One region of the Companilactobacillus bobalius genome, then DNA from elsewhere that is predicted to be linked to it. Evidence: a T-box and tRNA genes for the amino acid it is inferred to sense, from the RefSeq annotation. Region 1 holds a T-box; the other holds one or more tRNA genes.
The links. A T-box is a leader RNA that pairs with one kind of tRNA and senses whether it is charged. The one in region 1 lies ahead of leuS (leucine--tRNA ligase), so its partner is inferred to be a tRNA-Leu.
Positions count from the first base shown of each region.

Region 2: it encodes a tRNA-Leu, which carries the amino acid that the T-box ahead of leuS (leucine--tRNA ligase) is inferred to sense. The anticodon was not compared.

Region 1 covers NZ_MYFM01000008.1:19,264-22,686, reverse strand. The annotation lists gene leuS (leucine--tRNA ligase) at 1-1,808, opposite strand, end outside; T-box leader at 1,850-2,062, opposite strand; gene LKACC16343_RS14670 (glucosaminidase domain-containing protein) at 2,061-3,350, opposite strand.
Region 2 covers NZ_MYFM01000003.1:68,571-71,993, forward strand. The annotation lists gene LKACC16343_RS05445 (hypothetical protein) at 1-151, shown strand, start outside; gene LKACC16343_RS05450 (glycosyltransferase family 2 protein) at 152-1,132, shown strand; gene LKACC16343_RS05455 (hypothetical protein) at 1,138-1,572, shown strand; gene LKACC16343_RS05460 (SprT family protein) at 1,574-2,029, shown strand; tRNA gene LKACC16343_RS05465 (tRNA-Leu) at 2,078-2,163, shown strand; gene LKACC16343_RS05470 (tRNA dihydrouridine synthase) at 2,269-3,261, opposite strand.

The sequences.
Region 1 (3,423 bases):
ATGAACATTTCATAAGTTCTCAATGTGTCGGCACCATATTGTTCAACAACATCATCTGGGTTAACTACGTTCCCCTTTGACTTGGACATCTTTTCATGACCTTTACCTAAGATCATTCCTTGGTTAAATAACTTTTGGAATGGTTCCTTAGTTGGGACAACCCCCAAATCATACAATACCTTATGCCAGAATCTTGCATACAATAGATGCAATACGGCATGTTCGGCACCACCAATATATAGATCAACTGGTAACCATTGCTTCAATAGATCGTAGTCAGCTAATGCTTTATCATTATGTGGATCAATATATCTCAAGTAGTACCATGATGAACCAGCCCACTGTGGCATTGTATTAGTTTCACGACGACCCTTACGACCGTTCTTATCAACAACGTTTACCCAATCAGTTAGGTTAGCTAGTGGACTTTCACCAGTACCTGATGGTTTGATATCACTATCTTCTGGTAATTTAAGTGGCAACTCATCTTCAGGAACAAGTGAAGTTGTACCATCTTCCCAATGAATAACAGGAATTGGTTCACCCCAGTATCTTTGACGTGAGAATACCCAATCACGTAGACGATAGTTAACCTTCTTTTTACCAATACCCTTTTCTTCTAGATACTCAACCATACGATTAATGGCATCTTCTTTATTCAAGCCATCTAGGAAGTCAGAGTTAATATGCTTACCGTCGCCAGTAATTGCTCCATCTTCAAGATTACCTTCAATAACTTGCTTCATTGGTAAATTAAATTTCTTTGCAAAAGCAAAGTCACGATCATCATGAGCAGGAACGGCCATAACAGCTCCCGTACCATATGTAACAAGCACATAATCAGAAATCCAAACAGGAATCTTATCACCATTTACAGGATTAATAGCATATGCACCAGTGAAGACACCAGTCTTTTCATCATTCAAATCAGTTCTGTCAAGATCAGACTTGTGTGAAACTTCTTCCTTATAAGCATCAACAGCTGCTTTTTGTTCTGGAGTAGTAATTTCATCAACAAGTTCATGTTCAGGTGCCAAAACCATATATTGAACACCAAAGGCAGTATCTGGTCTAGTAGTAAAGATATTTACTTTCTTATCATGATCTACTAATGGGAAGGTAATTTGAGCACCAACTGAACGACCAATCCAGTTTCTTTGCATTTCCTTGATACTTTCAGGCCAATCAATATCATCCAAGTCATCAATTAATCTGTCAGCATAAGCTGTGATTTTTAGCATCCATTGACGCATTGGTTTTCTAATAACTGGGAAACCACCACGTTCTGTCTTACCATCAATAATTTCCTCGTTAGCAACAACAGTTCCTAAATCTGGTGACCAGTTAACAGGAACTTCTGCTTCATAAGCCAAACCTTTTTTATACATTTGTTCAAAAATCCATTGTGTCCATTTATAGAACTTAGGGTCTGTTGTTTGAACTTCACGGTCCCAATCATATGAGAAACCTAATGAATTAATTTGACGTTTGAAGTTTTGGATATTTTTTTCAGTGAAATCTGCTGGATTGTGACCAGTATTCAAAGCATATTGTTCAGCTGGTAGTCCAAAAGCATCAAAGCCCATTGGATGCAAGACGTTATAACCTTGAGCACGTTTCATTCTTGAAATAATATCTGTTGCCGTATATCCTTCAGGATGACCTACATGAAGTCCTTGGCCTGATGGATATGGGAACATATCTAAAGCATAAAAGTTCTTCTTATTTGGATCAGTTGTAGTCTTGAAAGTTTCGTGTTCCTTCCAATACTTTTGCCATTTCTTTTCAACGGTATTGTGATTGTACATATTTTTCCTCCTATACAAAAAAAGTCCTATGATTAATATAATCATAGGACGAGTTATCGCGTTACCACCTAAGTTCCGTACTCAAATAAGTACGACTCTCAAAATCCTTAACGAGGATCAAGCGCAGTCACTTACTTAAGTTCGGTAACTATTATTAGTGGACGAGTTCGAAAATAAAAATCTACGCATTCACATCCCCATGCGCTTTCTGTGAAGAATTTTTATAATCTACTACTTCCGTTGCTTTATATCTTATACCAATAATGTTTGTCCGACAACCAATAAATCTGAATTAAGATTATTTAATTTCTTAATATTATCAATTGTTGTTCCGGCCTGTGATGCAATAGAGTCAATCGTATCACCATTTTGAACGGTTACTGATTTATTAGTTTGACTATCAGTATCACTATTAGAATTATTATCACTGTAATCATTTTGAACATTAATAGCTGTTGAATCTGAATCTGAATTATCAGATGGAACATACTTCTTTACTCCACTACGTTCATCCTGAACAATCACTGGAGCCTGCTTACTACCATAAGCATCACCAACATTGCCAACATCACTATCTTTGTCAGTCGTAGCCTTATTAGCAGTATTAACCATATTACCGTTATTTGCGTTGGCCGTATTAGTAGTCGTTGTTTGACTATCAGCAGTAGTAGCCTGACTAACAATCAAAGTCTTGCCTGGATAAATATAATTGTCAGTTTTAAGATTATTCATATTCATTAAATCATCAACTGAAATATTAAATTTGGCGGCAATTGTTTGCAAAGTATCATCCTGAGCAACTGTATAAGTCTTAGCACTAGCATCATCAAATTGAGTCAAATTGTACTTTTCAATCATACTATTTAGCTTAGACGCATAAGTCGTATCGGTGGCATAACGGCCAGTCAAAAACTTAGTGGCATCTTTATATGAATTGGTATTACTCTTCCAAGCACCAGCATACAATTGTGAATTACCAGTTGTTCCACCTCTCAAAAGTGACACATAATCTTCAAGTGATTCCTTATATGATGGATATTTTCTGAAGTTGGAATTAATTGAATAAAGACTACCAGTTCCATCATCTTCTTGTGTACCCATATTAACTGATGCACCGTTGTACTCACCCTTGATACCAAATAAATTATAGTTAGGAGCGCTAGCTAAACCACTAGTCCCCCAACCACTTTCAATCATGGCTTGAGCAATCATAACTGATGCATAAAGGTCGTTGTTTGAGGCAAGCTTCCGAGCAGAATTACCAATATAATCAATAAATTCTTGATCTCCTACACCTTTAGAGCTAACTGGAGTGGTTGTAACAGCTGAGTTTTGAGATAACAAATTGTTTACCGACAAAGCTTCAGCTTTAACAGATATTGGAGCAGACACATTGGCAATTTCGGCTACCGCAGCACCAACAAACATACTAGAACCTAATATGGTCATGTTCTTGCGCAAGTTTGTATTCTTGCTTCTTTTATTATTTAATCTAGTCAATCGACTATCTTCAATTTTTCTTTCACGACGTGTAATAACCATAAGTATTTTGCTCTCCTCAAAATCTTTATACTATATATTATATTTCTTAACAAAATCTTAAACAATAGAGAGA
Region 2 (3,423 bases), on a different contig from region 1:
ATTACCATTGATGGCCTATGCCGTTGTACAATTATTAATTGAAGTTCAAGGTAGATATCGACTTGAGTTCTTGCCAGTAATAGCTATTCTGGCCGGAGTCGGTTTGTATAGCTGCTTTGACTGGATCAAATCGAGACGGGAGAAGAATTAGATGTCTGATGTATTTAAATTAAGTATCGTCGTTCCATGTTATAACGAAGAAGAAGTTTTGCATGAAACTACTAAGGAATTAACCGCTATTCTTCAAGGCTTAGTGACCGGTGATAAGATTTCTAAGGATAGTAAAATTGTTTTTGTAGACGATGGTAGTAAAGATAAAACTTGGTCGTTGATTTCTGAGTTTTCTAAAGAGTATCCTTCCGTTTCTGGTGTTAAATTAAGTCGCAATTTTGGACATCAAGGTGCGTTATTGGCTGGTGTAACGACAGCTTCAAAAGATTCTGATGCCGTTATAACGATAGATGCCGATTTGCAGGATGATGTTAATGCTATTCCTAAGATGGTTGATGAGTACTTGAATGGTGCTGAAGTTGTTTATGGAGTAAGAAATAATCGTGATACCGATACTGCTTTCAAACGTGGAACGGCTGAAATGTTCTATCGTTTCATGGGCTTCTTAGGGGTTAAATTGGTACCTGATTCAGCCGATTATCGCCTGATGAGCCAACGCGCTTGCCAAGTTTTATTGAGTTATCGAGAACGCAATTTGTTTTTACGTGGAATTGTTCCACTAGTTGGATTCAAATCAGCTAAAGTTTATTATGCTCGTAAGGAACGTTTTGCTGGTGAATCTAAATATCCACTAAAGAAAATGATCAAGTTTGCTATGGATGGAATCACTTCATTTTCAATCGTTCCAATTAAGATGATCATGGGGTTAGGCTTCTTCATCGTATTGATCAGTATCGTATTGTTGATTTATAGCTTGGTTCAAAAAATCAATGGTAACGTGGTCAATGGTTGGTCGTCACTAATGATATCCATTTGGGCACTTGGTGGTGTACAATTGATTAGTATTAGTGTGATCGGTGAATATGTCGGTAAAATCTTCAGCGAAGTTAAACAACGTCCGAGATTTACCATTGAAAGAGATATTTATACTGAAAAAACACAAGAAGAAAATAAGAGGTAACGTTTATGAATGCCGCACAAAAAAGAGCCATGCAATATGGTAATTTGATTAATAATACTGTTAATACAATTCAAGAAGAACAAGATAAGTTGAATCCAGAATTTGAAAAGATTCGTGGTGCGTTGGATCGTAGTAAAGTCGATCAACTGGATGATGTTGAATATACTAAGATTCAAAAGAATTTTGCTGATGGAACAAAAAAATATCAAGAAACTTTAGCCAAGTTGGAAAAAGGTAAGGCTCCTGCAAGATTAATGGGAACTCATATTACTTTGGTTTCAGCTTTTAGAAAGTATGTTGAAGCCTGTGCCGATATGACTGAAAGTATCGGTGATGATAAGAATATCGATCGTCATAAGTTCGATGAATCAGAAAAAGGCCAAGATGAAGCTATGGATAAATTCTCAAAATTAATTCAAAAGTTAACTAATTTGGCTTAATATGAATAATTCAGATTTAAATGAATTAGTAAAAAAGGTTTCCCAAGAATATTTTGGGAAACCTTTTGTTCATCAAGCATATTTTAATAGTCGTCTCAAAACAACAGGCGGTCGTTTTCACTTGAAAGATCGAAACATCGATATTAACCCCAAAATTTATCAGCAATTTGGTTATGATACTTTAGTTGGAGTCATTAAACATGAATTGTGTCATTATCATCTTTATAATGACGGATTACCAGCTCAGCATCGGGATCATAGTTTCAAAGTTTTATTGAAGCAAGTTGGAGGATTGAGATATTCACCAATTCAAAGCCAAGCCAAAAAGAAGAGTTATCATCTTTATCAATGCGTTAAATGTCAGACACAATATATCCGTGTCAGAAGAATCGATACTAAGAGGTTTGTTTGTGGTAAATGCCATGGGAAGCTTGAGTATTTAAGGGATATTAAATAATAATCTTGATAATTTTTTTGATTATATGTATAATATTCTCTGTTGCATGCGGGTATGGCGGAATTGGCAGACGCGCAAGACTAAGGATCTTGTGGAGAATTATCTCCGTGGAAGTTCGAATCTTCTTACCCGCACTACTAAAGTAGTTGGACGATTGTCTGGCTGCTTTTTTTGTTTCTTCGGTGCAAAAAGTGTGCAAAAAAATATCTGACCGGTTAATTAAAACGGTCAGATATTTTTTATTTGTTTTGAAAATCATCTAAAATTTGACGAACCTCATCAGTTGATTTGGCATTCATCATTTCATTACGTAAATCAGTAGCACCTAATTCCGGACGAGCATAAATTTTAAAGAAACGCTTCAATGATGGAAAACGGGGTACATCGTAATGTTGAGAAAAATCATCGAAGAGATCCAATTGCAAACGAAGAAGATTCAATAATTCGTTTAAAGGATGTTCTTGTGGAACCTTTTCAAAGGCAAATGGATTAGCAAAAACACCGCGACCAATCATGATTCCATCAAGGCCAGGATGTTTTTTAGCTAAATCGACACCTGCTTGAAAATCTGGAATGTCACCATTGATTTGTAATAGAGTGTCGGGTGAAATTTCATCACGCATTTTTATCAAATCATCAATAACCTCAAAATGAGCTGGAACTTTACTCATTTCCATCTTTGTTCTCAAATGAACGGTTAAAAGTTCAACATGTTGATTAAGTAGATGAGGAATCCATTCCTTATATTCTGTTAGTTTACTATATCCTAAGCGGGTTTTAATGCTGACAGCCAATCCGGAGTTTTTGGCTGCTGTGACGATACCATCGATTTTTTCAGGGTTACGAATCAAGAAAGTGCCTCCATGATTCTTAATGACTGTTTTATCAGGGCAACCGGTATTAATATCAATGGCTTTAAAACCTTTATCTTTTAAAGCTAGAGCGCCGTTTTCAAAATCTTCGGGAACATCACCCCAAAGTTGAACTACAGGATAAGTTTTTTCACGAGAATCAATATACAAACGACCATCAACCGGGAACTTAGTAGTGGGATCAGTAATTCCTTTAGCATAGACAAATTCACTGAAAAAAATGTCCGGCGCACTGGCATGAGCAATGACTTGTCTGAAAACAGTATTGCTAACTGCTTCCATCGGTGCCATTGAGAAGAAAGGACGTTTTTCTTTTTTAGCTTGATTAGCTATTTGTGACCAAAATGTTTTTGTCACGATTGGTTCCTCCTTATTAAAATCACAATACACTTATGATACTAGTTTCTGATTTATGACGCTAATATCTAAACTTAAGCGATTTTGGGCCTTAGACCAATTATTGTAAATAAAAAATTAATTCGACAAAATTTTACAAAAGGAATACTAAAAAGCCTGTGCCAT